3 regions of the Mesorhizobium sp. ESP-6-4 genome follow, and region 3 is predicted to be linked to each of the others. Evidence: riboswitches for the same ligand, from Rfam matches in the RefSeq annotation. Region 3 holds a riboswitch; each other region holds the start of a gene.
The links. A riboswitch is a leader RNA that binds a small molecule or an ion and turns the genes downstream of it on or off. The one in region 3 is predicted to bind cobalamin.
Positions count from the first base shown of each region.

Region 1: it holds a riboswitch for cobalamin, as region 3 does, so the genes downstream of both, LB523_RS03160 (DUF1636 family protein) here and LB523_RS23610 (CbtB domain-containing protein) in region 3, are expected to answer to the same signal.
Region 2: it holds a riboswitch for cobalamin, as region 3 does, so the genes downstream of both, bluB (5,6-dimethylbenzimidazole synthase) here and LB523_RS23610 (CbtB domain-containing protein) in region 3, are expected to answer to the same signal.

Region 1 is NZ_JAIUGS010000001.1:688,651-698,543, forward strand. Features, by position in the region: gene LB523_RS03130 (precorrin-3B C(17)-methyltransferase) at 1-121, opposite strand, end outside; gene LB523_RS03135 (precorrin-2 C(20)-methyltransferase) at 118-855, opposite strand; gene LB523_RS03140 (precorrin-8X methylmutase) at 864-1,496, opposite strand; gene cobG (precorrin-3B synthase) at 1,497-2,972, opposite strand; gene LB523_RS03150 (cobaltochelatase subunit CobN) at 2,969-6,727, opposite strand; gene cobW (cobalamin biosynthesis protein CobW) at 6,740-7,777, opposite strand; gene LB523_RS03160 (DUF1636 family protein) at 7,774-8,205, opposite strand; cobalamin riboswitch at 8,245-8,448, opposite strand; gene LB523_RS03165 (winged helix-turn-helix domain-containing protein) at 8,958-9,893, opposite strand, start outside.
Region 2 is NZ_JAIUGS010000018.1:13,463-23,355, forward strand. Features, by position in the region: gene LB523_RS23885 (TetR/AcrR family transcriptional regulator) at 118-711, shown strand; gene LB523_RS23890 (hypothetical protein) at 844-1,827, shown strand; gene bluB (5,6-dimethylbenzimidazole synthase) at 1,828-2,559, opposite strand; cobalamin riboswitch at 2,602-2,780, opposite strand; gene LB523_RS23900 (histone deacetylase family protein) at 2,896-3,822, shown strand; gene LB523_RS23905 (exodeoxyribonuclease VII small subunit) at 3,826-4,077, shown strand; gene LB523_RS23910 (DUF2277 domain-containing protein) at 4,271-4,537, shown strand; gene LB523_RS23915 (pirin family protein) at 4,547-5,467, shown strand; gene dxs (1-deoxy-D-xylulose-5-phosphate synthase) at 5,733-7,640, shown strand; gene LB523_RS23925 (hypothetical protein) at 7,792-8,079, shown strand; gene LB523_RS23930 (GFA family protein) at 8,076-8,477, opposite strand; gene LB523_RS23935 (TlyA family RNA methyltransferase) at 8,585-9,352, shown strand; gene LB523_RS23940 (class I SAM-dependent RNA methyltransferase) at 9,349-9,893, shown strand, end outside.
Region 3 is NZ_JAIUGS010000017.1:74,746-84,638, reverse strand. Features, by position in the region: gene LB523_RS23670 (ArsR/SmtB family transcription factor) at 1-233, shown strand, start outside; gene LB523_RS23665 (SRPBCC family protein) at 230-715, shown strand; gene LB523_RS23660 (MAPEG family protein) at 775-1,188, shown strand; gene LB523_RS23655 (hypothetical protein) at 1,270-1,554, shown strand; gene LB523_RS23650 (MFS transporter) at 1,767-2,954, opposite strand; gene arsC (arsenate reductase (glutaredoxin)) at 2,955-3,368, opposite strand; gene LB523_RS23640 (aquaporin) at 3,365-4,057, opposite strand; gene LB523_RS23635 (ArsR/SmtB family transcription factor) at 4,107-4,457, opposite strand; gene LB523_RS23630 (DUF6428 family protein) at 4,500-5,042, shown strand; gene LB523_RS23625 (methyltransferase family protein) at 5,295-5,762, shown strand; gene LB523_RS23620 (PilZ domain-containing protein) at 5,766-6,038, opposite strand; gene LB523_RS23615 (histidine phosphatase family protein) at 6,190-6,762, opposite strand; adenosylcobalamin (AdoCbl) riboswitch at 6,844-6,995, shown strand; gene LB523_RS23610 (CbtB domain-containing protein) at 6,987-7,196, shown strand; gene LB523_RS23605 (CbtA family protein) at 7,359-8,099, shown strand; gene LB523_RS23600 (hypothetical protein) at 8,352-8,831, shown strand; gene LB523_RS23595 (dienelactone hydrolase family protein) at 8,846-9,493, opposite strand; gene LB523_RS23590 (cation diffusion facilitator family transporter) at 9,569-9,893, opposite strand, start outside.

The DNA of each region.
Region 1 (9,893 bases), on a different contig from region 3:
GGTCGAGATAGGGCTTGTAGCCATAGAAGAAGGAAGCCTCGGCGACGGCATTGGCAGCCTGCGGCGTTACCTGGTCGGCATTGCCGGGTCCGAGACCGATGACGGCAAGGCGGCCGCTCATGCCTTGGCCCCCGGGCGGGCCGACCAGCCGGCAACCAGCACGATGGCGAAATAGGGCGCCTTGTCGTCCGGCTTTTCGGCGAGCCGCATCGAGACGCTGCCCGGCATGGTGCCGCGTTCGACATAGACGGCCTTGGCCAGCTTGCCGGTCGCTTCCAGCGCGCGGCGGATCTTCGGCAGGTTGCGGCCGACCTTCATGATGACGGCCGCGTCGGTGTCGGCGAGGCGACGGGTCAGCTCGAATTCGCTCATCGTGCCGGGCAGCACACTCAGCACGTCGTCGCCCTGGACGATCGGCAGGCCGGTGGCGGACCAACAGCCGGACATGGCGGTGATGCCCGGGATGACTTCCGTCGGGAAGCGGTGCGCAAGCCGCACATGCAGATGCATGTAGGAGCCGTAGAACAGCGGGTCGCCCTCCGACAGCACCGCCACCATCTTGCCTGCGCCGAGATGGTCGGCCACCTGTTCGGCCGATTGCTCGTAGAAATCGGCGATCTGCGCGCGATAGTCGTCGTGATCCTTGTCGATCTCCGTCGTCACCGGATAGAGCAGCGGCAGCTCGATCATGTCCGGCCGGAAGCGCGCCTCGACGATGGCACGCGCATTGCTGTTGTTGCCGCGCTTGGCGAAATAGGCGACGACGTCCGCCTCTGCCAACGCGCGCGCCGCCTTCAGTGTCAGAAGCTCCGGATCTCCGGGGCCGGTGCCGACGCCGACCAGACGGCCTTTCATGATCGCGTTCACAGGCCAGGCCTCGCCAACGAATTGAGCGCGGCGGCGGTCATGGCGCTGCCGCCGAGCCTGCCGCGCACGATGGCGTAGGGCACGCCGTAGGAATTTTCGGCCAGCGCATCCTTGGATTCGGCAGCACCCACGAAGCCCACAGGCATGCCGATGATCGCGGCCGGCCTTGGCGCGCCGTCGCGCAGCTTCTCAAGCAGATAGAAGAGCGCGGTCGGCGCGTTGCCGATGGCGACGACAGAGCCGGCCATGCGCTCGCCCCAGAGGTCGATCGCGGCGGCCGAGCGGGTGTTGCCGATTTGCCTGGCGATGTCGTGCGTGCGCGGGTCGCGCAGCGTGCATATCACCTCGTTGCCGGCCGGCAGACGGGCGCGGGTGACGCCGTGCGCCACCATCTCGGCATCGCAGAAGATCGGCGCGCCGGCGGCGAGCGCGGTCCGGGCGGCGGCAACGAAATTATTCGAGAAGACGAAATGGCTGGCGGCTTCAACCTGGCCGCAGGCATGGATCATGCGAATCGCGACATCGGCTTCCGCCTCCGAGAAGCGCGACAGATCCGCCTCGGCGCGGATGATGGCGAAAGACCGCTCGTAGATCGCCGTTCCGTCATGGATATAGTCGTAGGCGGCCATTCACTGGTTCCGTCGATAGAGTTCGGCGATGCCGGCCGCGCCAAGTCTTTTCAGGCAGGCGGCGGCGGTTTCGCCCTGATGTCTTCCGTCGCGGATCGCGGCAAGGATGCCGGCGACCCCGCGCGCGGCGTCATAGCCCGGCCTGTACGCGGCAGGAAGGGCCTTTGCCGTCCCGTCCACGACAAGTCCGGCTCCGTTTTCGTCGCCGACCAGGGTGAGCGCAGCGGTGCCGGGATGCGCGCAGCCCTTGGCGCAGCCGGAGATGTGGAGAGACAGCGAGGCGTCGAGAAGGTCCGCGCTTTCTTTTGCGATCGTTTCGGCGATGGCACGGGTGGCGATGCGGCCGGACGCGCAGGCCGGCGCGCCTGGGCAGGCGGCGATGCGGGTGCGCGGATCGGCGGGGTCGGTGACAAAGCCGAGCGCGGCGGCGGAGGATTGGAGCGTGGAGGGGGCGGAGAGACCGAGGAAGAGCAGGGCTCGGCCTGGGGCGAGGCGGATTTCGGAGGCGCCGAGGTTCGCGGCTTGGGTGGCGAGATCGATGGGGTTTTGCGCCGGCATGCTGCCGTAGGGCAGGGCGATGCCGAGGGCGGTGTTGTTGCCTAGATTGAATAGGCCAATGGGACTTCTCGCGGGCTGGCGTTCCTGCGCCCCCCTCTCTGTCCTGCCGGACATCTCCCCCTCAAGGGGGGAGATTGCCTTGTCACCGCGGCTTTCGCCAATCTCCAACGCTGAAAGTGGAGAGCCGGCGCGGGAACTGCCAATCTCCCCCCTAGAGGGGGAGATGTCCGGCAGGACAGAGGGGGGCGCGACGGAATGCCAGCCTGCGAGAGAAGCCAACTGTCTCTCCGAAAGATCCCGGGTGTGCGCCTCGCGACCTTTTTCGGCGACCATCCGAAGAGCCGCGACTGCAATGTCGCGCGCGCCATCAGCATCGACCGCCGCGAGCGGCTTCGCACTCCGCCCGTCGCCGGCAATCGACACGCTCCACCAGATGCTCGCCGCAGCCTGCATCGCCTTCAGCCGCACATCGGCCGTCACCGCATCCATCGTCAGCTGTCCGCCGCCGTCGACAACCACCGACACCTTCGGCCCCAACCGCGGCGTCAACCCGGCTTCCTCGATCGCCGCCCTGATCCGCTCCGCCACCGGCCGCGGATCGGCGTTCTCTTCTGGATCGATTCCCGCCAGCGGTCCGGTCGCGACCGGAACGCCACTGCGCACCGCGATGCCCAGCGCATCCACTTCGTCCGCCAGCAGCCGGGCGCTTTCGGCCGTCAGCCCGCGAATCTGCAGGCTGCCGCGCGCAGTCACTTCCATGATGCCGTTGCCGTAGCGCAAGGCGGATTCACCGAGTTCGATGAGCGACTTGGGTGCGAGCCCTCCTGCGACTGGGTTGAGCCGCACCAGCAGCCCGTCGCCGGTCTGCATCGGCGCGCTTAGAGCAGGGCAAGCGCCACGGCGCGAAAACGCGTTCATGCCGCCACTCCACCTGCCTGGGCCTCGGCAATCAAGGCCGCGAGGTCGTCGTCGATGGAATTGCGCAGCGGGTGCCACAGGCCGCGACGTCGCGCGGAGAGAAGCCGCTCGGCGATGACCTTCGCCGCCGCCGGATTCTCGCGCAGGATGAAGGCGCGAACCCCCGGGTCGCCAACATAGGCGTCGTGAACGGCCTCGATCAGCGCGCCCGAAATGGCATGCGTGGTTTCGGCGAAGCCGACCAGACGGTCGACCGTTTCGGCGAATTCGGAGGCGCCGCGCGGGCCGTGGCGCATCTGGCCGGCGATGAAGCGCGGGTTGACCGCGCGGGCGCGGACCACGCGCGATACCGCTTCGCCGACCGAACGCGGCTTCGGCTTCTTCGGATCAGTCGTGTCGAGCACGATGACGTCGGCATTCCTGCCAAGTGCTGCAAGGGCGGCCGAAAAGCCGCCGATGAAGGCGACGTCGGCCGAGCCTTCAAGGATGTCGCGGCCCGGATCGTCGCCGGTGTGGACGAGGAGATCGGCTTCGGCGATGCGGCCTTCGAAAGCGCCGGGCGCCGAGATCGCTTCGCCTTCGGCGCCGCCATAGGCGTGCGAGGTGGCGTCGAGATAGGCACGGCCGATCTCTTCGCGCGCGCCCCATTCGCCGCGCGACAGCAAGTCCTCGACGCCGGCGCCATAAGTTCCCGGTGAGGTGCCGAAAATGCGCGGACTGATCTTCCCCTGAGCGCGCGTCGCTGCGGCGAGCGGGTTCTCGGTATCGTCCTCGTCGCGGCTGGCGACCGCGTTGGCAGCGGCGTCGATCAGCGCGATCTGGGTTGGGAACATGTCGCGGAACAGGCCGGAGATGCGCCAAGTGACGTCGACGCGCGGGCGGCCGAGCGTGGCCGGCGGCAGCACCTCGATACCGGTGACGCGGCCCGTCGCGGCATCCCATTGCGGCCGGCAGCCCATCAGCGCCAGGCCTTGCGCGATCTCCTCGCCGCCGGTGCGTAGCGAGGCCGAGCCCCAGAGGTCGATGACCAGCGAGCGCGGCCAGTCGCCATGGCTTTGCATATAGCTGCGCACCACTTCCTCCGCCGCCGCCTGGCCGAGGTCATAGGCGGTTGGCGTCGGCATGGTGCGCGGATCGGAGGTGAACAGGTTGCGGCCGGTGGGGAGCACATCGGAGCGACCGCGCGCCGGGGCGCCGGCAGGGCCGGCCTTGATGTGGCGGCCATCGAGCGCGGCGAGCAGGTTGGATTTTTCGGCCGCCGCGCTTTGCCGGCGCAGCGGGTCGGCTTCGTCTTCCGGCGCGCGGCCATAGACATGCAGCCCGTCCTTGACGGCGAAATCCTTGAGGTCGCAGAGCCAGGCGTCGATGCGGCGCAGCGCTTCGTCGGGTTGATCAGCCTTGGCCGCGCCCACTTCAGAAGCGAGGCCAGTCTTCTGCGCGGTCTCGACGATCAGCTTTGCAAGTTGGTCACGGCGGCGGCGGTCGAGGCCGTCGGCCTGCGCGTATTCGTCGACCAACCGCTCGAGTTTCTGTTGCGCCTCGTCTAGGCCGGCGCCGCTCAGCGGCGGCGGCAGATGGCCGAGGGTGACGGCCGAAATGCGGCGCTTGGCCTGCGCCGCCTCGCCCGGATTGGAGACGATGAATGGATAGATGACCGGCAGCGATCCGGTGACGATCTCCGGGAAGCAGGTTCCGGAGAGGGCCACCGTCTTGCCCGGCAGCCATTCGAGCGTGCCATGCGCGCCGACATGGATGATGGCATGCACGCCGAGCGATTTTTGCAGCCACAGGCCGAAGGCGATCAGCTCGTGGCGCGGGGGCAGCGTCGGGTCGTGATAGTGGGCGCGGCGGTCGGCCGAGCGGCCGCGGTCGGGGGCCAGCGCCACGGTGACGTTGCCGAAGGTCGCGGCGCGGAAGGGGAAGGTTGTTTCACCCGCTAGCTGCCAAGGCTGGCGTTCTGTCGCGCCCCCCTCTGTCCTGCCGGACATCTCCCCCTCTAGGGGGGAGATTGGCAGTTCGGGCGCCGGCGCTCCACCTACAACACTGCCGATTGGCGAAAGCGGTAGTGACAGGGCAATCTCCCCCCCTGCGGGGGAGATGTCCGGCAGGACAGAGGGGGGTGCCTCGCGCGAACCTATCCCCTTTGCCTTGCCCCATGTCGCCTCAACTGAAGCTCGCGCTTCCCTCGGCAGTTCCGCTGAAAAGGCAACGTAATCCGTCAACGTAAGGCCGTGCCCACCTACCTCCAGCGCATCCAGCAACGCGCGCGGCGATTGCGGAATCCCTTCAACCGCGTAGCCTTGTTCCTTCAGGTCCTGCAGCATGACGAGCACGCTCGACGGCACATCAAGCCCAACGGCGTAACCGGTTCGCCCTGGCGCGCTCGGATAATCCGGGATCAGGATCGCCAGCTTGCGCTCGGCCCGCTCCATCCGCTGCAGGCGGATGAACGCCGCGATCCGCTTGGCAACTTGCGCCACGCGGTCCGCCTCGGGCCGGTTGGCGAAGGCTCGGAAGGCCAGCGCCGGATCGGTCTCGACCTCGCCCTTGAAGGAGATGGCGCCGGCCAGGATGCGGCCGTCGAGCTCGGGCAGGACGACATGCATGGCAAGGTCGGCAGGCGCCAGGCCGCGCTGGTTCTTTTCCCAGACCTCGCGCCTGGTGGTGGCGACGATGACCTGGAACACCGGTACGCCCGCGCGGTCGAACAGGGTTTCGGCGCCGGGTTCCGCGCCGGAGGCGAAGGCGGTGGCGGTGACGATGGCGGCGGGGTTCAGGGAGGTGAGGGCGGTTTCGACGAAGGCCAGGGATGCCGCGTCTTTGAGGCTGGACACGAAGATCGGTACCGGGGTGAGCCCTTGCAGCTTCAACGCTTCCACGAGAACGTCGATCGGCGCCACGTCGGCGGCCAGCAGCATCGAGCGGTAGAAGAGGATGGGGATAACCGGGGCGCTGAAGTTGGTCGCGTCGAGTTCTGTCGCCCCCCCCTCTGTCCTGCCGGCCCCCGCAAGGGGGGAGATTGAGCTGCCGCCGATGGTTTCGCCAATGGCGGATGCTGCAAAGTGTTCTATTGTTGAGTTAGCAGAAGAGGCGCCAGGGTCGATGACAGCTAATCTCCCCCCTTGAGGGGGAGATGTCCGGCAGGACAGAGAGGGGGGCGACGGAGCGCCGACCTTTAAAAGGTTCGGCTTCTCGACGACACCAATTCCCGGCTGATAAAATCCCGCCTTCGGCACGCTGACCGGTTCGGCCAAGGCCGCATCCGACCCGGCAAGCCTAGCCAGCCTTTGCACCAGCGCGCTCATATTCGCCGGGCCGCCTTCGCGGAAATAACCTAGCAGGGCGTCCAATTCGGCGCGCGGCAGGGTCGAGGCTTCGATCAGCCGCAGGTCCTCGTCATGGCTTTCGCCGGGCAGCAATGCCAGCTTGATGCCGCGTTCGCGCGCCAGGGCGGCGAGCTGGTCACAGCCGTAGCGCCACCAGTCATAGCCGCCGAGGATGCGGACGAGGATGACCCTGGCGTGGCGGGCGACGCTGTCGATCCACAGGTCCACCGACATCGGGTGGCGAAGGTCGCGCAGCGCCGCAAGCCGCATCGACGGCAGCCGCTCCGCATCCGCCTTCCAGGCGGCGGCCAGGCCGGCGAGGTCGCTGTCGGTGAAGGACAGCGCCACCACATCCGCAGGCGTCTGCCTGAGGTCGATCGGCTCGGCGAGATCGTCGAGCGAAGCGGATGTGGTGGCGAGGATGTGCATCGCTTTTTGGCCTCAGCCGGCGAGGATACGCTCGATCTCCGGACGGTTCAGCCCCTTGAGGCCGATGACGACGAGCCTCGAGCGGCGATCGTCCTCGGCCGTCCATGCGCGGTCGTAATAGTGGTTGACGCGCGGGCCGACGGCCTGCAGCAGGAGCCGCATCGGCTTGCCGCCGACCTCGACGAAACCTTTGACGCGCAGCACGTTTTCCTGCTCGGCGGCAAGGGCGACGCGCTTGGCCAGTTCGTCGGGATTGGCGATCGAGGGGATATCGATGACGAAGGAATCGAAATCGTCGTGCTCGTGGTCGAGCTCGTCGTCGTGATGGGTCTTGCGGTTCTCGATGTCGTCCTCCACCGCAAGGCCAAGGCCGAGCAGCACGGCCGAATCGACCTTGCCCTGTGCTGTCGAAACGACCTTGACCGCGCGCGCGACATGCTCGCCGATGACGGCGTTGGCGCGGGCGGAGCCCGCCGCATCCATCAGGTCGCTTTTCGACAGGATGATCAGGTCGGCGCAGGCGATCTGGTCCTCGAACACCTCCTCGACCGGATCGTCATGGTCGAGGGAATCGTCCGCCGCACGCTGCGCCTGGAGAGCATCCATGTCGGAAGCGACACGGCCGTCGGCGAGCGCCGGGCCGTCGACCACGGCGATGACGCCATCGACCGTCACGCGGCTCTTCACGCTCGGCCACTGGAACGCCTGGACGAGGGGCTTCGGCAGAGCGAGGCCCGAGGTCTCGATCAGGATGTGATCGACCTTGGGGTTGAGCGACAGGATCTGGTCGAGCGCCGGCACGAAATCGTCGGCGACGGTGCAGCAGATGCAGCCATTGGCAAGCTCGACGATGTTTTCCTCCGGGCAGGTGTCGACGCCGCAGCCCTTCAGGATCTCGCCATCGATGCCGACATCGCCGAACTCGTTGACGATGATCGCCAGCCGCTTGCCCTTGGCGTTTTCGAGCAGGTTGCGGATCAGCGTCGTCTTGCCGGCGCCGAGAAAGCCGGTGACGACGGTGCAGGGCACGCGGGAAACGGATGCGTTCATGGTCGGTCCTTCAGCATGTCGAGGGGAGGGATGCGGGCAACCAGGCCGCGCTTGAGAGAATCGGGCCGGCCGCGCCAGGGGATGAGGCCATCGGTCGAGGTGGCGAAGAGCTTTGCGCCGGCGACGAGATCGGCGCCGCTGGTCGTGTTCAGATCGCCGAAGACGTAGCTCCAGCAGCCGTCGCGCAGCAGCGCGGCGCTTAGCCGGCGCTTGCAGTTGCCGAGGCATTCGACGGTACGGATGTCGATCTTTTCGCCGCAAGCAGCCCGACGCGTGTCTTCGGCAAGCAGCGCGCCGGCGCGCGGATGCGCATCCGACCCGGTCTCGTCGCGGCAGGATGAGCAGACGATGACGGTGACGCCAGCCAAAGCATCGGGCTCGGACGGAATGTCCGCACTGTTTGCCGGGAAACTGCCGTTGCGATCCAAAACCATGCTCCTTGCCCGGAAAACCCGCCGGGCATTCGGATACTTAAAGTCTCAGACGGCAGGTCTCCTGGCTCGCGGGTCGTCACCCTGAATGCCGCCTTCCCGGGAACATCCCAGTGGTTTTCGGCAGAGGCTCGTCGCTTACAGTTGCGGGGACAGCCGCGGATTTGGGTGTTGGCCCGCACCGCATTCCCTCTTGGCTCCTCCCTTTGCCGGGAGAAGACCGTCTGGGTCAGGATTTAGAGGGTTCAGGGGGCTGGAGTCAACGACTGGCTTAGTACCAGCCTTTTGGCGGCTTTATGGGTTTGAGGTATGGACCCACAAGTTTGCGAGGCGGTGAGGCCACGGGCGCCATACTTAACGAACAGCCGTGCTGGCAAACCGGTTCCCACATCAAGACGAAGCGATTGGCGTCGAACTTCGGCTCATGAACTATTATATAGCGCTGCCCTACCGGCAATAAGCCACAGGCGCCTGCGATCTGCTTGTCGATCGTTCCAAACTCCAACCACCGCAGAAGAAGCGCCGTCACTTCTTTTGGCTGCATACCGGGTGCAATGTGGCCGCCACAGAAAATGACTGGACGCGTGACCTCTACCCATTCCTCTCGGTAAGCACCTGTCGCATATGACGGCGACGCTAAGGTCAGGTAGGCCAAGACCAGACATATCGAGCGCCTGAAAACCATCGCAACCGATCCTAACCACAGTTGGGATGTTCTATTTTTGTTCACTCTCCCTGTCAACGCGCAGCTACGACACCGCGATGTCGGCCAGCGCCGGCCCGAGGTCGCCGGCCGGCGTCACTTCGATCGCCTCCAGGCCGAGCCAGCCCTGCATCTGCTTCAACTCGTCGAAGAGCTGGGCGGCCGTTTCGGGTGGGGCGCCGGCCTCGGCGTAGGCGGCGTGGACGCGCAAGATGCTGGCCGGGCGGTCAGCTTTCAGATCGACGCGGGCGACGATCCGATCGCCGAGCAGGAAGGGCAGCACGTAGTAGCCATATTGGCGTTTCTCGGCCGGCGTGTAGATCTCGATGCGGTAGCGGAAATCGAAGAGTTTCTCCGTCCTGGTGCGTTCGAAGACGACGGGATCGAAAGGGGCGAGCAGGGCGCGCGCTTCTATCCGGCGCGGGAAACGGGCGTCCTTGTGGAGATAGGCGGTCTTGTCCCAACCTTCGACCTTCACCGGCAGCAATTCGCCGGCTTCGACCAGTTCCTCGATGCGATCCTTCGTGTCGCCCGGCGCGAGACGAAAATAGTCGCGCAGGTCGCTATAGGTGGCGATGCCATGGGCGCGGGCGGAAATGCGCAGCAACTCGCGATGCGCGTCCTCGACCGAGGGAATGGGAAGGTCGAGCACCGCCTGCGGCAAAACGCGCTCGGGCAGGTCGTAATAGCGTTCGAAGCCGCGGCGGTAGGCCGTGGTGATGCGACCGGCCCAGAACAGCCATTCGAAAGCGTGCTTGGCCTCGCTCCAGCCCCACCAGCCGCCATTGCCCTTGTGGCCTTCGATATCGGAGGCGGCGATCGGACCACGATCGGCGACTTCTCCATATATCTCGTCGATCATTTCCTTGCGTTCACGACCCCATTTCGCTAGGCCGAGATACATCTCGTCGCCCCGCTCGGCGCGCTGCATGCGCCAGCGCATCAAAGGATAGGTCTCGACGGGCAGGAACGACGCCTCATG
Region 2 (9,893 bases), on a different contig from region 3:
CCTGCTCCTCGACAACGGTGCATAGTAAAATTACATACGCTGCGTATGACTGTGAGATAGTTCATACGCCACGTATGTCAATTGGCATACGAGGCGTATGTGAATAGGGCCAGCACCATGCACAGACCGCGCAAGGAGATGATCGCCGAGACGCGCGCCAAGCTGATCGCGGCCGCTCGCCATGCTTTCGGCACGATCGGCTATGCCGAGGCCTCGATGGACGATTTCACCGCGTCGGCCGGCCTCACGCGCGGCGCGCTCTACCATCATTTCGGCGACAAGAAGGGACTGCTGCAGGCGGTGATCGCCGAGATCGACGGCGAAATGGCTGTGCGGGTGAACGAGGTGGCTTCGAAAGCGCCGACCCGCTGGCAGCATTTCGTCGACGAATGCACCACCTATATCGAGATGGCGCTGGAGCCGGAAATCCAGCGCATCATGTTCCGCGACGGCCCGGCGGTGCTCGGCGATCCGGCGCAGTGGCCGAACGCCAATGCCTGCACCGCCTCGATGATCAACCATCTGACCAAGCTGCAGGAAGAGGGCGTGGTCGTTCCGGAGCTTGATCCCGAGACGACCTCACGGCTGATCAATGGCGCCAGCAGCCAGGCCGCGCAGCGCATCGCCAATTCGACGGACCCCGAGGCGACCTCGAAAAAAGCGATCACGGCCTTCAAGCAGTTGCTCGAAGGCTTGCGCAAGAAGCCTTGATGGCACGCTCGGGTAACCGAGCCACCCGGCTTGTGCACCGGTTTCGGGCCGGCGCAACCCTGCCGCGATTGACAATCGCCGGGGCAAGCGCATCCTCCTCCGCCAACTCTTAGGATATGGGGAGTCGGGGCCATGTGGGACTTCAGCATTGGCCGGTCCGTGTCGATCGTGATGCGGACATGGCCGTTCATCATCTTTCGCATGATCGTCTATTTCGGCATCACGGTCGCCTACATCATGGCGACCGGTACCGGCGCCAGCGTCGGTTACGGCGTCGGGCACATCTCGACCGATCCCGACGGTCCGATGTCGTTTGCGCTGTGGGGTGGCGTGGTCGGCTTCGGGGTCGTCTCGATCGCCGTCTACTGGATCCGCGAATATATCCTCTATGTGTTGAAAGCGGGCCATATCGCCGTCATGGTGCATCTGATCGACGGTCATGACGTCCCCGACGGCCAGGGCCAGATCGCCTATGCGAAGGAAGTGGTCACCCAGCGCTTTGCCGAGGCCAACATCCTTTTCGTCGTCGACCAGCTGGTCAAGGGCGCCATCCGAGCCATCACCGGCCTGATCGGCGGCATCGCCGCCTTCCTGCCCATTCCGGGCCTGAGCGGTATCGTCAGCTTCATCAACACGGTGATCCGCCTGTCGCTGACCTATGTCGACGAGATCATCCTCGGCTACAACATCCGCATCAGTTCGAACTCGCCATTCGAGACGGCGAGGCAAGGCGTCGTGCTCTACGCGCAGAACGGCAAGCACATGGTCAAGAACGCCATCTGGCTGGCGGCGATCATGTGGGGCGTGTCCTTCGTCATCTTCCTGTTGATGCTGGCGCCTGCGGCCGCCATTCTGTGGGTCATGCCGGGCCAGCTTGCCGGCTGGGCTTTCGTGCTGGCCATCGTCTTTGCCTGGGCCTTCAAGGCAGCCTTCATCGAGCCCTTCGCCATCGCCTCGCTGATGCAGGTCTATTTCGAAGCCATCGAAGGCCAGGCGCCCAATCCCGAATGGGACCGCCGGCTCGCCGAGACCTCGTCCAAATTCAGGGAACTGCGCGACAAGGCGCTGGGCTCTTTCGGCGGCGGCTCGCGCTGGGATACGCCGAGGGCCGCCTGATCATGGCTTTGATGCGCCGCCGAGCTTTGCGATTGCCGATTTAAGCGGCGCCTCGCCGGCGCCGCGAAACGTCTCGCTCATGACCAGTTCGGGCAGCGGCAGGCGCTTGCCCCAGCCATGCGCCTCGAGGTCCGGCTTCGGCGCGAAGGCCGAGACGCGGCCGACGCACAGATAGGCGATCGGCGTGACATGCTCCGGGATCGCGAGAAGCCGCTTCAGCGCTTCGGTCTCGATGATGCTCACCCAACCGACGCCTACACCCTCCGCCCGCGCCGCCAGCCAGAAATTCTGCACCGCGCAGACTGTGCTGTAGAGATCCATCTCCGGATTGTGCCAGCGTCCGAGAGGCGAGTCCTTCGAGCGCTGCCGGTCGCAGGTGATGCACAGGTTGAGTGCGCTTTCGCAGATGCCTTCGAGCTTCAGCTTGCGGTAGAGCGCCTGCCGTTCCGCCTCGATTGCCGGCAACTCCTGCTCGCGCGCGGCGAGGAACAGGTCGCGCACTTGTCTGCGCCGCTCGGCGTCGCGGATGACGATGAAATTCCACGGCTGCATATAGCCGACCGACGGCGCATGGTGCGCGGCAGTGATGAGCCGCGCCAGCACATTGTCATCGAGATCGTCGGGGACGAAATGGCTGCGCACGTCGCGCCTGGTGAACATGGCCCGGTAGACCGCGTCGCGCGCCAATTGGTCAAAGTCGTCGCCGCTCGCGGCGATCGCTGCTGCCGTCATCGCTTTTCCCCTTGCGACAAGCAGTCCCCCGCCTGACCAAGCGGAAAACCATGTCTGCCGGGCCGGTCTTCTGGCTCGGGATCGTCCCGCATCCGGCGCCTTCCCGTCTTCGACAGTGGCGTTTGCCGGCGCGGTCCCCCTTACAGTGTTGGGCACGCCACGGAGTTCAACCGTGTTCCCGATTCTCCCGCGTCGCGGGCACCTGGCAGCGACCCGACCTTACAGCGAAGCTTGGGCCGCGCCAATGGCGTTAGCGACACGGCAAGACGCGATTTCCCCAGCCATTCGGCCTGCCAAACATGGTCATTCGGCCGCCAGGTCCCTAGATTAGGCGCCATGGCCACCCGTCTCTATACGCACCCGATCTTCCTCGAACACCTCACGCCGCCCGGCCATCCCGAGCGGCCCGACCGCCTGCGCGCCATCGAGCGCGTGCTGGATGACGAGGCTTTTGCGGCGCTCGACCGCGTCAAGGCGCCGGAAGGCGACGAGAAAACCATCCTCTATGCGCACCCGGAGGATTTCATCGAGCGCGTGCGCGGGGCGATCCCTGAGAGCGGGATCGTGTCGATCGACGCCGATACCAGCGCCAGCCCGAAAAGCTGGCAGGCCGTGGTGACGGCGATCGGCGGTGCCAACGCGGCGGTGGACGACGTCTTCGAGGGCCGTGCGGCAAACGTCTTCGTCGCCGCGCGTCCGCCTGGACATCATGCCGAAAAGACCACGGCAATGGGCTTTTGCCTGTTCAACACGGCGGCGATCGCCGCCCGTTACGCGCAGAAGAAGCACCAGGCCGAGCGTGTCGCCATCGTCGACTGGGACGTTCATCACGGCAATGGCACGCAGGACATCTTCTGGGACGACCCATCGGTGCTCTATTGCTCGACGCACCAGATGCCGCTTTACCCGGGCACCGGCGCGAAGAACGAGACCGGCGCCGGCAACATCGTCAACGCGCCGCTGGCGCCGCAGACCGGCAGCGATCTCTTCCGCGACGCCTTCCTGTCGCGCGTGCTGCCCTCGATCGACGCGTTCGCGCCGGACCTGATCATCATTTCCGCCGGTTTCGACGCGCACCACCGCGATCCGCTGGCCGAGATCAACCTGACCGAGGACGATTTCGATTGGGCGACCGGCCAGTTGATGGAGCGCGCCGGGCGCCATAGCTCCAACAGGCTCGTCAGCCTGTTGGAAGGCGGCTACGATCTGCAGGGACTGGCATTTTCAGTCGCCGCCCATGTCGGGCGGCTGATGAAGGGATAGAGTATGGCATTGGAAGGCAATGAGGACGTCAAGGCGATGAGCTTCGAACAGGCGCTCGACGCGTTGGAGAAGATCGTCGATGATCTTGAGCGCGGCGACGTCCCGCTCGACCAATCGATCAAGATCTATGAGCGCGGCGAGGCGCTGAAGGCGCATTGCGACCGGCTGCTGAAAGCGGCCGAGGACAAGGTCGAGAAGATCAGGCTGTCGCGCGACGGCAAGCCGGTGGGAACTGAACCGCTGGACGCCGACTGAGGTGTTGATATTCAGGTGAGGCCGGCCTGCAAATGGCAACTTCCTGCGCTTCCGGTGCTCACGTACTTCAAGTACGCTCCGCTCCGGTTCTCGGAAACCACCATTTTCGGCTCGGCCTGACCTGAATCTCAACACCTCAGCGGATGATCTCAGACCGGGTAAGGGCAGAGAAAGCAGGTAAGGAGTTCAAGCCATGTGCCGCAACATCAAGACCTTGGCCAATTTCGAGCCGCCGGCGACCAATGACGAAGTGCATGACGCAGCGCTGCAATTCGTGCGCAAGCTGAGCGGCTCGACCAAGCCGTCCAAGCGCAACGAGCATGCCTTCTACCATGCCGTCGAGGCGATCGCCGCTGTCGCGCGCGAATTGATCGATTCGCTCGAAACCAATCAGGAACCGCGCAACCGCGAGGAAGAAGCTGCCAAGGCGAAGGCCAGGTCGGCGCTGCGTTTCGCCTGAGGATCCGACATGAGCTTCTTTCCGGGAAACGATCCCGAACCCGGCGATGCCTTCGCCTGCGACCAGATCGAGCTGATGGTCGTTCCGAACGCCAAGGACATTGGCGGCTTCGAGGTGCGCCGCGCCTTGCCAACGGCGAAGCGCCGGCTGGTCGGGCCGTTTATCTTCTTCGACCGCATGGGCCCTGCGATCCTGCGCGCCGGCCATGCGCTCGACGTGCGTCCGCATCCGCATATCGGGCTTTCCACCGTCACCTACCTGTTCGACGGCAGGATCAGGCATCGGGATTCGCTCGGCACCGAAATGGTGATCGCGCCGGGCGACGTGAATCTGATGACCGCGGGACGCGGCATCGTTCATTCAGAGCGCACGCCACAGGAATTGCGCGGCGCGCCGATGTCGGTCTCCGGCCTGCAGACCTGGCTGGCGCTGCCCGACGGCAAGGAGGAGATTGCCCCGGTGTTCGCGAACACGTCGGTGGCCCGCTTGCCGCAGATCGATGCCGAGGGTGTCAGCGGCCGCGTCGTCATTGGCGCGTTCTCAGGCCTGCGCTCGCCCGTGGCGACCGCTTCCGACACGCTCTACGCCGACCTCAGGCTGGCCGCCGGTGCCAGCGTGAAGATTCCGGCCGATGCCGAGGAGCGCGCCATCTACACGCTGGAGGGCGATGTCTCGATCGCCGGCGATGTTTTCCCGGCCGAGCGGCTCCTGGTGTTCAAGCCGGGCGAGGAGATCGTGGTCTCTTCCGAGCGCGGTGCGCATTTCATGCTGTTCGGCGGCGCTTCGCTCGGCTCCAAACGCTATATCTGGTGGAATTTCGTCTCGTCCTCGAAGGAACGCATCGAGCAGGCCAAGCAGGAATGGAAGACAGGTCGCTTCGATATCGTTCCCGGCGATGAGGAGGAGTTCATTCCGCTGCCCGAGAACTAAGGTGTGTTGATATTCAGGTGAGGCCGGCCTGCAAATGCCGGTTTCCTGCGCTTCCGGTGCTCACGTACTTTGAGTACGCTCCGCTCCGGTTCTCGGAATCCATCATTTTCGGCTCGGCCTGACCTGAATCTCAATACACCTTGCAGCGTAGCACGCGTCACTGACGCACATTTACATTCGCCCGCCGGCGGACTATTCCCGCGCATGATTATGGCGCAATCTGCTGATAGCGCCGTGTTCGATCGATAAGGCAGGACGCGCCCGAGTGAAGCCAGACACGCCGCTGCTCGACAAGGTCCGCATTCCGGCGGATTTGCGGACGCTTGATGAGAGCGCGCTGCCGCAGCTTGCCGCGGAACTCCGCGCCGAGCTGATTGATGCCGTGTCGCAGACCGGCGGTCATCTCGGCGCCGGCCTCGGCGTCGTCGAACTGACCGTCGCGCTGCATTATGTCTTCAACACGCCGCAGGATCGGCTGATCTGGGACGTCGGCCACCAGGCCTATCCGCACAAGATCCTGACTGGCCGCCGCGACCGCATCCGCACGCTGCGCCAGGAAGGCGGCCTTTCCGGTTTCACCCGGCGCGCGGAGAGCGAATACGACCCGTTCGGCGCCGCGCATTCCTCGACCTCGATTTCGGCCGGTCTCGGCATGGCCATGGCGCGCGACCTGTCGGGCGGCCGCAACAATGTCATTTCGGTCATCGGCGACGGCTCGATGTCGGCCGGCATGGCCTTCGAGGCGCTGAACAATGCCGGCGCGCTCGACGCCCGGCTGATTGTCATCCTCAACGACAACGACATGTCGATCGCGCCGCCGACCGGCGCCATGAGCGCCTATCTGGCGAGGCTCGCTTCCGGCAAGGCCTATCTGGGGTTACGCGATTTCGGCAAGAAGCTGACATCCTACCTGGGCAAGCGCGCCGACCGCGCCATCACCCGTGCGGTCGAGCATGCGCGTGGTTACGTCACCGGTGGCACCTTGTTCGAGGAGCTCGGCTTCTATCACATCGGTCCGATCGACGGGCACAATCTCGAACATCTGATCCCGGTGCTGAAGAACGTCCGCGACAATGGCAAGGGCCCGGTGCTGATCCATGTCGTGACCCAGAAGGGCAAGGGCTACGCGCCGGCGGAGGCCGCGGCCGACAAATATCACGGCGTCAACAAGTTCGACGTCATCACCGGCGCGCAGGCCAAGGCGCCGGCCAACGCGCCCGCCTATACCAAGGTCTTCGCCGAAACCCTGATCCAGGAAGCGCGTGAGGACGACCGCATCGTCGCGATCACCGCCGCCATGCCGAGCGGCACCGGCCTCGACTTTTTCGGCGAGGTGTTTCCGAAGCGAACTTTCGACGTCGGCATCGCCGAGCAGCATGCGGTGACCTTCGCCGCGGGGCTCGCCACCGAAGGCTACAAGCCATTCGCCGCCATCTATTCGACCTTCCTGCAACGCGCCTACGACCAGGTCGTCCATGACGTGGCGATCCAGAGACTGCCGGTGCGTTTTCCCATCGACCGCGCCGGTTTCGTCGGTGCCGACGGCGCCACCCACTGCGGCGCTTTCGATACGACCTTCCTGGCCACGCTGCCGGGCTTCGTCGTCATGGCCGCCGCCGACGAGGCGGAGCTGCGCCATATGGTGCGCACCGCGGCTGCCTATGATGACGGCCCGATCGCCTTCCGCTATCCACGCGGCAATGGTGTCGGCGTCGACATGCCAGAGCGCGGCTCGCTGCTGGAGATCGGCAGGGGCCGCATCCTCAAGGAAGGGACCAAGGTCGCGCTGCTTTCCTTCGGCACGCGGCTCCAGGATTGCTTGTTGGCGGCCGAGGAACTAGGTGCTGCAGGCCTGTCCACCACGGTTGCCGACGCCCGCTTCGCCAAGCCGCTCGACGAGGATCTGATCCGCCGGCTCGCCCGTTCGCATGAGGTGCTGGTGACTGTCGAAGAGGGTGCCATCGGCGGCTTCGCCAGCCAGGTGCTGCACTTCCTCGCCCATGAAGGCCTGCTGGAAAGCGGCCTCAAAGTGCGCCCGCTGGTGCTGCCGGACGCGTTCACCGACCATGCCAAGCCGGAGAAGATGTACGCCGATGCCGGGCTGGATTCGGCAGGCATCGTACGCACGGTCTTCGCCGCGCTCGGTCGCGGCGTGCAGGCGCAGCGCGCCTGAATCAGAACGTCAAGACGCTGAATCGATTTGCCGGCTTCCTGAACTAAGCTTTTGTTAACGCTCCCATTTGGCGGTTCGCTTACCCTGTCTCTTGGCCGATTTTCAACGGCGCCCTGCTAGAAGCTCGGGCCAGGCAGGGAGACAATCAAAAATGAAAACGCTTCTGTGCGGAGTGACCCTTTTGGCGGCCGTGACAGCCCCGGCGGCAGCCGAAACACGTTACGACCGCAATCTCGAAAAGGCGGTGCTGGATATCGTTGCCGGCAAGATGGGCAATATTCGCGGCGGCTTCTCCTATAAGCAGGTTCCTCAACTCGTCGTGCTGCCGGATGCAGGTCCCGTCGCGCCCACTCCGGTTGAGCCGCCGCGCAAGGAAGCCTCCGGCAATGACGGCCTGATGCCCGCCGTCGAGCGCCAGGTTTCGCGAACTATTTTTTAGAACCACATATCGCGCACGCAGCGGCCGTCGCGCGGCAGGTCGTCAAAAGTGTCGAGGCCGTCGAAATGGTCGATCGGCAGGTCGGCGACCTCCTCGGGCGGCGCAAGCCTGACATTGACAGCGATACGCGTGCGGCCGCTTTCGCCGGAGCGCAGGCCACGCCAGGCGACCACGCAGGCGCAGGTCGGACAGAACAGGATTTCCAGCGCGGGCTCCGCCACCTCGGCGCGTGTGTACGATTTCAGCGGTCCGGCGACGCGGATGCGCTCATCGACATAGTCATAGGCCCAGAGCGCTCCGTAGCGGCGGCAAAGCGTGCAATTGCATGCGGTGATTGCGCCGGGATCGCCTTCCAGCGTCCAATGAACTGCGCCGCAATGACAGGTACCCCTCAGCATAGCCACCTCCACCGGCTGACGAACCGCCTGTTCCTCTCGGCATTCTGCAGCCTCTTGCGCCATATTCAACCATTGCGTTCGCGCCCGGCTTTCGCCAATGAAGACCGATGAATTCCCCTTTGCCAGCCAGCCGGCGCCAGCGGCTCGACGAATTGCTCGTCGGGCGCGGTCTGTTTGCCAGCCGCTCGCGCGCTCGCGACGCGATCGAGCGCGGCACGGTGACGGTTGACGGCGCCGTCGCCCGCAAGCCCGGCCAGCCTGTCGCGCCGGACTGCCTGGTCGCCATCGACGATCCGGCGCGGGCCTATGTATCGCGCGCCGCGTTGAAGCTGATCGCCGGCCTCGACCATTTCGGCCTCGATCCTTCCGGCAGCGAGGCGCTCGACATCGGCGCCTCGACCGGCGGCTTCACCCAGGTGCTGCTCGAGCGCGGCGCGGCCCATGTCATGGCGATCGATGTCGGTCACGGCCAGATGCATCAAGACATTGCCGGCGACCCGCGTGTGACGGTGATCGAAGGACTGAACGCCCGCGATCTGACGGCAGCCGATCTCGGCAGCCGCGTTCCCGGTTTCCTTGTCTGCGACGTCAGCTTCATCTCGCTGAAGTTGGCGCTGCCGCCGGCGCTGGGATTGGCGGGTGAGGGCGCCAAGGCAGTTCTGCTGGTCAAGCCGCAATTCGAGGCGGGCCGCGCGGCCATCGGCAAGGGCGGCCTGCTCAAGGATCTGGGCGATGCCGACCGGATTGCCGCAAATTTGCGCGACTGGCTGGCCGGCGTTCCCGGCTGGCGCGTGCTGGGACTCGAGCCGTCGCCGATCGAGGGCGGCGACGGCAACCGCGAGTTCCTGCTCGCCGCCACGAAGGACGGGCGATGAGCACACGCTTCACCATCGCGAGGCTCGGTTCGCAGGGCGACGGTATCGCCAATGCCGAAGGCGGGGAGGTCTTCATCCCGTTCACGCTGCCGGGCGAGACGGTCACGGCCGCGCGCCAGAAGGACCGCGCCGGGCTGATGTCGGTATTGGAAGCCTCGCCGCTCAGGATCGATCCGGCCTGCCGCCATTTCACCGAATGCGGCGGCTGCGCGCTGCAGCATTACGAGGCTGAAGCCTACCAGCAATGGAAGCGCGAGAAGGTTGTGCAGGCGCTGAAGGCCAAGGGTATTGCTTGCGAGATCGCCCCGCTGGTGCCTTGCGCGCCGCACACTCGCCGCCGGGTCACGTTCAGTGCCAGGCGCACGGATGCCGGCATGCTGCTCGGCTTCGTGCGTGCGCTGTCTTCCGAGATCATCCCGATCGAGGAATGCCCGATCTCGCTTCCGGCCATCGTCTCGGCGCTCGACAAATTGTGTGCCCTGGCCGGGTTGGTCTGCGCCACCCCGAAGGCGTTTCATATGACGGTGACCGTCACCGCTTC
Region 3 (9,893 bases):
CGGTCAGCGGGCTCGCCAATGCGCTGCCCGTGACGCGGCCGGCCGTCTCGCAGCATCTGAAGGTGCTCAAGGATGCCGGGCTGGTGGCCGATACGCGCTCCGGCAAGGAGCGCATTTACCGGATCGATCCGGACGGGCTCGCGGCGTTTCGCGCGGAGATCGACCAGTTCTGGGTGAAGACGCTTGCGGCCTACAAGCTGGCTGTCGAGCAACCGACAAAGGACGAGACATGATCAAGCAACCGGCACCTGCTCCCGTTAGGCATTCCGTCGTCGTCGAGGCTCCGATCGCGCGCGCCTTCAAAGTGTTCACCGAGGATTTCGGCAGCTTCAAGCCGCGCGAGCACAATCTGCTTGCCGTGCCGATCGCGGAAACGATCTTCGAGCCGCGCGTCGGCGGCCACGTCTACGACCGCGGCGTCGATGGCTCAGAGTGCCGCTTCGCCCGCGTGCTGGCCTACGATCCGCCCGACCGGCTGCTTCTGAGCTGGGACATCAGCCCGCGTTGGCAGATCGAAACCGACCTCGCCAGGACGAGCGAGTGGGAGGTCCGCTTCACGGCCGAGGCGGAAAACCGGACCCGGGTCGAAATCGAGCACCGCCATATCGAACGGCATGGCCAAGGCTGGGAAGGCGTACGCAGCGGAGTCGACGGCGATCAGGGCTGGCCGCTCTACCTGCAGCGGTTCCAGGCGCTTTTTTCCCGGGCGGCCTGACAGCTGCACCCCCTGGGGGCATGGCCCGCATGGTGGCGATCGGAGGAGCACTGGATACAATGGAAGCCTATTGGTTGAGCACCCTCGGCGTGCTTGCGCTCTGCCTCCTGTCGGTCGCGCTGGCGATCTACTCAGGCTCGTCCAAGGGTTTTGCAGGCAAGCTTTCAGGGCCGGTGATCCCGGCGGACGACGACAACTCTCTTTATCGGATCGATCGCGTCCACATGAACTCGGTCGAGGCGCTCGCGCCCTTCGTCGTGCCCGTGTTGCTGGCGATGATGGTCGGCGTCGAGCCGGTGACGCTCGCCGTGCTCGTCTGGGTTCACTTGGCGATACGTTTCGTCCACATGATCATCTACCTGCGCGGCGGCAACGCCGCCAAGGGCGGCAGCGTCAGGACGATCCTCTATGTCTCCGGAGCGGTGGTCACGCTTGTCCTCGTCCTCGTGACGGGCTGGGCAGCGCTTCGCTGAGCAGCGCTCGCTTTTCGCTCCGTCGGCGGAACCCTCGCCCCGATCAGAGGTTCATCCCTGTACAACCACAGGAGATGCGCCATGGACCACACCAGCCACGTAAGACTGACCAACGCCGAGCTGACGCCCGACATCCTCGAAGGCGCCACCATCTACGGCCCGGATGACGAGAAGATCGGCTCGGTCGACCACCTGCACGGCAGCCAAGTCGTCATCGATGTCGGCGGCTTTCTCGGCATCGGCGCCAAGCCGGTGGCCGTCACAGCCAGCCAGCTCGATTTCATGCGCGACGAGGACGGCGACGTGCATGCAGTCACCAGCTGGACGAAGGATCAGCTCAAGGCGATGCCGGAGCATCGCGACTGAACAGGGACGCTTCGCGACTGTGAATCAATCAAGAGAATCCGGCCCGGCAATTGCCGGGTCGGGTTTTTTGCGCGGCGCGGTACTCGTTTGTCGCCTGACGAGCGTCACGCGGATTGCCGTCGCGTCAAAAATGTGTGGCGGGTTCCCTCTGGAGCGGCGAGAAAGCCCGGGACAGGTCGGCGATTTCGTGGGGCGATGAACCGCTTCAAGGATCAGCGGCGCATGCTCGCAAGCAGGCAAATACACAGCCCCGCGTTGAGCGTTGCCGCGAGCGCCAGCGTGGCCAGGACAAGATTGGCGCCGCCCGTGCCAAGAAGCAGCGCTCCAACGGACGGAGCCGCCGCCTGGACGATGAGGCTGGGCGTCGCGAGCTTGCCCATCAGCACCGCGTATTGCTGCGGGTCGAACAGCACCAGCGGCAGCGCGCCGCGCGCGATCGTATGGATGCCGTTACCCGCGCCATAAAGGATCAAGGCGAGAGCAACAAAAGTCTGGCTCGTCAGCAGCAGCCAGATTCCGGCGGCAAGCAGCGTCACGGATGTCAGCATCGTCCAGATCGGATGGTGCCGGTTGCGGCCGATCAGCAGCTCCGCCACTCTAGCGCCGACTTGTGAAGGGCCGACCAGCGCGCCAAGTCCGACGGCGGCTGCCAGGCTCGCGCCGCGCAATTGCAGCAGCGTCAGCAGATGCACGGAGAGCATGGACGCGACCAGTGCGGCCAAGGTCTGAATGGAGGCCAGCAGAATGAAGCGCGCCCGCGCTCTGCCGGTGGTCGATGCCTCTTTCGACCTGTCTTTGACCGGCGCAGGCGCGGCGGCCGGAGGCGACGGTATTATCCACAGATGGAGCGGCAAGCAGATTGCCAAATGGATCGCGGCATAGGCAAGGCAGGCGGTGCGCCAGCCGCCTTGCTCGACAAGGAAGGCGCTGATCGGCCAGCAGACGGTGCTGGCAAAGCCGCCGAAAAGCGTCAGGTTGGTGATGGCGCCGCGCGCGCCCTGTCCAAAGAGGCGGCCGAGTGTGGCGAAGCCGGCATCGTAGAGGCCGCTCGACATGCCCAAGCCCATGAGCAGCCATGCAGCCAGATAAAGAGGATAGTCGGTCGCCGTCGCTAACAGCGAATGCGCGGCCGCCAGCAGCAGCGAGCTCGCGGCAAGCACCGGCCGTCCACCGTGGCGCTGGATCAGCCGCCCGGTGACGGGGGACACCAGCCCGGCAAGCAGGAGCCCGCAGGATAGCCCGGCAACGACCGAGGCGAACGACCAGCCGGTATCCCTAGCAATCGGCGCGGCAAGCACCGCGGGCAGGTAGTAGGATGATCCCCAGGCGAGAATCTGCGTGATGCCAAGAGCCGTAACGAGGACGCGGCGGTTGTGTGCGATGGGCGCGGTGGCTTCCAATCAGGCTTGCCCTGGTGGATAGGCGACCTTCTCGCCATCCTCCTTGACGAACTCCCGCACCGGATTGTCGAGCAGCGGCAGCACCGCTTCCGACGGCCGGCACAGTTTTGTCCCTTTCGGAGTCTCGACGATGGGCCGGTTGATGAGGATCGGATGGGCGAGCATGAAATCGATCAGCTCATCGTCGCTCCATTTCGGATCGGCGAGGCCGAGTTCGGCGTAAGGCGTGCCCTTCTCCCGCAACAACTCGCGCGCAGAAATCCCCATCGCGGCGATCAGTTCGAGCAGCCTTTCGCGGCCCGGCGGCGTCTTGAGGTATTCGATCACGACAGGGTCTTCGCCGCTGGCGCGGATCATGGCGAGCGTGTTGCGGGAGGTGCCGCAGTCGGGGTTGTGATAGATCGTGACCGTCATGGCTCTGCTTTCAAGGGTTGTGGGTTGGCCGCGGGCCGCAGCAGCCAGCCCATCAACGCGAGCGCGGTCAGGGCACCGAGCAATTCGGCGACGACGAAGCCGGGCAGATCGAGCGGCCTGATGCCGGAAAAAGTGTTGGTGAGTGAGCGCGCCACGGCGACGGCGGGATTGGCGAAGGAAGTGGATGCCGTGAACCAATAGGCCGCTGTGATATAGAGCCCGACCAGCCCCGGCACGGCCCGCCGCTCGAAGCGGAGGCCAGCGAGAATGACGGCGACAAGGCCGAATGTCGCGACCACTTCCGAGAACAATTGCGCCGGCCCGGCACGCAGTTTCGTCGCGACCTCCAGCGCCGGCAGGGCGAACATGAGATGCGCGGCGATCGTGCCGGCGATTCCACCGACGACCTGTGCGAACAGATAGGCAGGGAGATCGCGAGCAGGCAGCGACCGGTTGAGACAAAACACCAGCGAAACGGCCGGATTGAGATGCGCGCCGGAGATCGGCCCGAGCACGGTGACCAACACCACCAGCATGGCGCCGGTTGCTAGCGTGTTGCCAAGCAGCGCCAGCGCGGTGTCATGCGTCAGCGTCTCGGCCATGATGCCGGAACCGACGACGGTCGCCACCAGTAGACCGGTGCCCAAAGCTTCAGCCGCAAACCGGCGCGGCAGATCGAAAGTGTTCATCGGTCGACCCTGGATTGGACAATGGGGAGTTGGGTAGCGGGCGTGACGGTCATTGCCGGCTCTCCTCGCCCGGCTGGCAGCAAGGTGCCGCAAGCGCCGGCGCGCAGATTTCCGGCCGGCCCGAGCAGCAGTCCTCCATCAGGAAGCGGATCAATCCGGACAGCGCGTCGAACTCGGCGCTGTAGACGATCGAGCGGGCATCACGCCGCGCGGTCACGAGACCGGCGCGTTCGAGTTCCTTGAGGTGGAAGCTGACATTGGACGGCGAGACCTCGACCTGCTCGGCGAGCGACCCGGCGGCAATGCCTTCCGGGCCGGCAACGACCAGCAGCCGCAGCAGGCGCAGCCGTGTTTCCTGCGACAGCGCGCCAAAGGCGGTCAGGGCTTGACGTTCATCCACGTTTCAACAATCCTTGAAATATTGAAATGAGGAATAGCCGACATGCTCTCTTCTGACAATCGGAAAAACATCGCTCCTATGGACCCCTCCGACCTGACCATCGGCGATCTGCTGATGGCGCTGGCCGATCATAAGGACAGGCCACTGGTGTTCCGCTATGACGGGCGGCCGGTAAAGCCTGGCTACCACGTCACCGAGGTGAAGGCTGGACAGTTCTCGGCGCTGGATTGCGAAGCGAATCCGGAATCCTGGTCGGAGATATTCGTCCAGCTGTGGGACGTGGACGAAGGCGGACCGGTCCATATGCCAGCCGGCAAATTCGCCGCGATCATCCGCAAGGTTTCGGACCATGTCGCTCTCGATGGGGCTGCTAAGCTGACCTTCGAGGTCAGCGACGGCGTGCGCCCCATCGAACTGCACCGGGCAGCCCAGCCGAGCCTTGTTGGCGGGACGGTTGAGGTCGAGCTGTCGCCACGGCCGTCAAGCTGCAAGCCGCGCGACCGCTGGCTGGAAGACAGAAGGCAGCGAGCGGGTGCGGAGGGAGTCGCTGCTGTTGAGCCCGCTAATGGTGACGCGCCGCCCTGATCAGAACCGGATCATGCCATTGGCCTGCAACAAATAGAGGCCCACGAGAACGATGGCGATCAGCGCCACCCAAACGGCTGTCTTGCTCATCCGCGCAATCCCTGTCGATCGGCGACAGTGAACGCGCGCGCCACGGTTGTGTTCCCGATATGCCAGGCTGCACATCGCCTAGACAGGATCAAGTCACGAATTGCTGGACGATGCGCGTCCGTGCATAGTGGCGGCAATGGCGCCTGGTCGATGAAGATGGCTGTGGATGACAAAGCGGACAATCCGGGCGTGGCGGTGTTTCCGCCGCTGCTCTTTCTCGTGGCGCTGATCGCGATGCTGGCGCTGCGCTATGTCTGGCCGCTGGCGATCGGCGGCCGCCCGCTGACCATCGTGCTCGGCATAGTGCTGGCAGCACTGGCGGTTGCGATCATCGCCTGGGGACGCTCGACGATGTTGCGCGGCGGCACCAATGTGAACCCGACGCTGCCGACCACCGCGATCATCACCGGCGGCCCGTTCGGCTTCACCCGCAATCCGCTTTATGTCGGCCTGATGGGACTGCTTCTCGGGATCGGGCTGCTGTTTGACAGTTGGTGGGCCGTCATCGCGACCATCGCGAGCTTCCCCATCCTGCATTACGGCGTGGTGCTGCGCGAGGAGGCCTATCTGGAACGCAAGTTCGGCGAACCCTACCGCGCCTACAGGGCGAGCGTGCGCCGCTACCTTTGAGCATCAGTCCTTCGGCGCGTTGCTGTAGAGCGCCACGCCGACGCGGTCGTTGCGCCGCCACCGCACCAAAGCGCGATAGGCCGTATCGTCGGCCGGGACCTCAAGCAGAAAGCGGTCCGGGATCTCCACATTGGCGCCGACACGCAATTCCGCGCCCTGCTCGTGCTGATTTCTGACCGAGCAGCCGATCCTGACGCCGGCGGCGATGATCGTGGCTTCCTTGAGCACGAATTCGCGCGCATGAAGACGACGTTCGGTCTCGGGATAATCGGCCATATCCGGCGGGCTCCTCAGGCAAGGCTCTCCTCGCCACGGGGCCGCACTATAGCAGCGAGGCGTTTCCGTTCCGTTAGCGATTGCTGAAACAGTGGTGTGCCGGCTTGATATGCCGGCCGGGTTCACGGATGGAGCGTTCACGCCTGGGCGTTCAGCCGGCGACAGTGATGCCGCTCGCGCGCAGCACCCAGCGGCGGCCGTCGCTGCGGAACTCGGTGAGCGACAGCGGCTCGATGTCGATCTTCCAGACTGAGGAAAGCGGCGCGCCGAGCACATGCGCCATGGCGGCGCGGATCGGCATGGCATGCGTCACCGTGACGATGTGACCGCTTTCGCCGGCCAGCCGCTCCATCAGCGCAGCACCCCGCCGGGCGACGTCGGCGAGCGATTCACCGCCATGGGGCGCCGCGTCTGTACCGGCGAACCAGGCCGCCATGCCTTCCGGATCCTCGGCCTGCACCTCTTCGAAGCCTTTGCCGGCCCAGCGCGCGAAATCCTGCTCGGCAAGCAGCGGCTCGACCGTCGCGTCAAGGCCGAGCGCCTCGGCCGTCCGCCGCGCAGCCAGCGCCGGACTTGTCCAGACACGGTCGGCGCGACGCAGCGAAGCGGCCAGCGCGCCGGCGCGATCGAGGGCGCGCGGCTCCGGCGGCTCATCGTTCGGAAAGCGGCCCTTGCGCATGCCGGCCGTCGCTCCGCTTGCGATCATCGTCAGGCGGACAAGCATGAAAAACTCCGTGGCCCAGCGAAAAACAGGCCTCACGAAGCCGTGCCGCCATTACATGTCGTTGACAGGCGAACGAAGTGCTGACAAGTGTCTTAGTGCTATACGGGATTGGAAGCCGGTGCGAGTCCGGCACGGTCGCGCCACTGTAATCGGCACCAGCCGAAAGTCAGGCCTTATTCCGCAGCACTCGATCAACGGGACGCAGTATCCCAAGGGAGGTCAATATGTCCGACACCACCTTCGCCCCCAGCTACGGCCCGGTTGCGATTCCGGTCCGCGAGCTTCTGCCCTGGGCCATCCTCGGCGGGCTGCTTTTGATGCTGGCGATCTATTTCGTCGGCGCGGAAGAAGGCGCCACCTCGCTGATTCGCGGCACCTATGTGCACGAATTCGTGCATGACGGCCGCCACCTGCTCGGCTTCCCCTGCCACTAAAGCGGTTCAGCATCGCTGAACCTGCTTTCGATTCTGATCCAACGCAATTCCGGACGGAAAACCGCTGCGCACTTTTCCTGGAATTGCTTGGTTGGCTTAACGCAATTCCGGACGGAAAACCGCTACGCACTTTTCCTGGAATTGCTTGGAGGGATTGGTGACATGGTTGGAAAACTTTTGCTGCGCGGCATGCTTGTCGGGCTGGTCGCCGGGATTCTGGCGTTCGCCTTCGCCCGCGTCTATGGCGAGCCGCAGGTCGACAAGGCGATCGCCTTCGAGGAACAGCAGGCCCAGGCCGCCGGCGGGGCGCCGGAGCCCGAGATGGTCAGCCGCGCCACGCAAGCCGGCATCGGCCTGGCAACCGGCGTGCTGATCTATGGCGCCGCGCTTGGCGGGCTGTTCTCGCTGGTCTTCGCCTATGCCCATGGCCGGCTGGGCTCGCTCGGACCGCGCGGCACCTCGGCGCTGATCGCGGCACTCGGCTTCCTGGCCGTGATCGTGGTCCCCGGCCTCAAATACCCGGCCAGCCCGCCGGCGGTGGGCAACGCCGAGACCATCGGCTACCGCACCGAGCTGTTCTTCATCATGATCGTCGTCTCGATCGCGGCGATGGTAGCGGCGGTCGGCCTGGCGCAGCGGCTGTGGAACCGGCTCGGCGCCTGGAACGCCTCGATCGTCGCGGGCCTCGCCTTCCTCGTCGTCTTCGCGCTGGTGAAGGCGGCGCTGCCCGACATCAACGAAGTGCCGGAGAACTTCTCGGCGACCGTGCTGTGGCAATTCCGCGTCGCCTCGCTCGGCATCCAGCTGGTGCTGTGGACCGTCGTCGGGCTCGGCTTCGGCGCGGTTGCCGAACGCGTGGTCGCGGTGCGCGACCAGCGCAGCCCGGCACGCCGCTACGCCTGAAATCCGATGCGTTGGCCGCCACGGTTCTGCGCCCTGGCGGCCAAAGCGGCTCAACGGTCGGTACGACCGCAGAGCCACTTTGGTCTTTCGTTTTCTCGCAATTCCGGACGGAAAACCGCCGCACACTTTTCCTGGAATTGCTCGGTTGCGGCGCTGCTCGCATTTCTGGCCGCCACATCCGCGCAGGCGCATGGCGGATCCTCGGCCCCGCCTCCTCCCGGCATCCAGATCCCCAGCCTGACCCACGGCCAGATGGCCGTCATCGCGCGCTATCGCGGCAAGATCCTCGACCTCGCCCAGCGCCAGACCGCGACCGACCCGACCTTCCGGCGGCTCTACAATCACGGCAATCTGCAATTCACCTATTGCCTCTGGGGCTTGATGCCGGGCAGCCTCGGCGACGAGGAAAGCCCGTTCAACGAATGCAGCCACGCCTATCTCGCCGCCGCCAAGGCGCTGCTCACCTATATGGCCACAATGCCCTCTACCGAACGCAACGCGAAGGCGCTGATCTCGGACATCGATGCCGAGATGGTGCGCAGCGGCGCGGCGTGGATCCTGTGCCAGTATAGCGGCGAGGCCTCCAGCACCGGCGCGGTCGTCGAGCCCAGATGGCGCGACATCTTCTTCCACTTGCCGAGCCTTGCGGTGATCCTCGCCACGGTGGCGGCGCTCGGCGCCGCTGCATGGTCGATTTTCCGTTCACCCGCTCTGCGAGCCGGCGCTGCTTAGAACGGTTCAGCGTTTCACGGAATCACCGAACCGCTCCCGGTCTTGCGTGTGATCGTTTTCAGGAAAGCCTGAACGCGCAACCATGTCAGCTCGGCTGCGGACGCATCGTAATCCGGCAGCGCTTGATCGGTGTAGAAATGGCCGATCCCCGGATAGGTGAAAATTTCTGCCCTGACGTGGCAGCGCTTCGCCGACGCCGACCAGTCGGCAACGTGTTCTGGCTGAGCAAATGCATCTGGGTCGGCGACGTGGACCGCGACCGGGATGTGTCGGCGAACATTGCTGGGAATGTCAGCAAGGCCATGCAGCAGCACAATGCCGGCGGCAGCGATTCTTTCTGACCAAACAGCACTGATCACGCCAGCTCCCATGGAATGGCCAGCGAGCACCGCGTCTGGAGAAGTCTGGAGGAGCGCCTCCCTGGCGCGGTCGCAGATGGTTTCCCACCCAACATTGCTCATCAAGTCAAGCCCGTCGTCGACCGATGCCGCAGTCAGCCCTGCGTAGAGGTCCGGCATCACAACATCGTACCCCGCGCTTCGCATGCGCTCAGCAGCTTGATGCTCCACCGCCCGAAGGCCCAGCGCCGAGTGAAAGAGTACAATAGCAGCCATCCGCTTTCCCTCCGGCGTCGCCTGGCCGATCGCGTTGAGTTCGGGCAATGATCGTCTTTTATCCGGCTTATAGAATCCCCATCACCAGCCATGCCCCTTTCCGAAGCCTTCGCCGTCACCCTATCATCCATGCGCGCGCTCGTGATGGTGGCCTTCCGGTTCGGCCATGGCGAAGGGCAAATCCTCGGTGTCGGGACCGGCTGCCAGTTGCAGCCTGGCGCTGAATTCGTGTGGTTCGGCAGGTGCGACCAGGCTCTGCAGATAATGATGGTCGCCGCCGACCGGAGACAGCGGCAGGCTTTCGACCGCACCGTCCGCCCTTTCAATGGCGACGTTCGCCCGCAGGCCCTCGGCGTGACGCGACAGGCGCAGCCGCATGCGCTCGCCCTGCGGCGTGTCGACGATTTCGAGCAGCCCGCTGGCTAGCTTGCCCGAGACCAGGAATGAA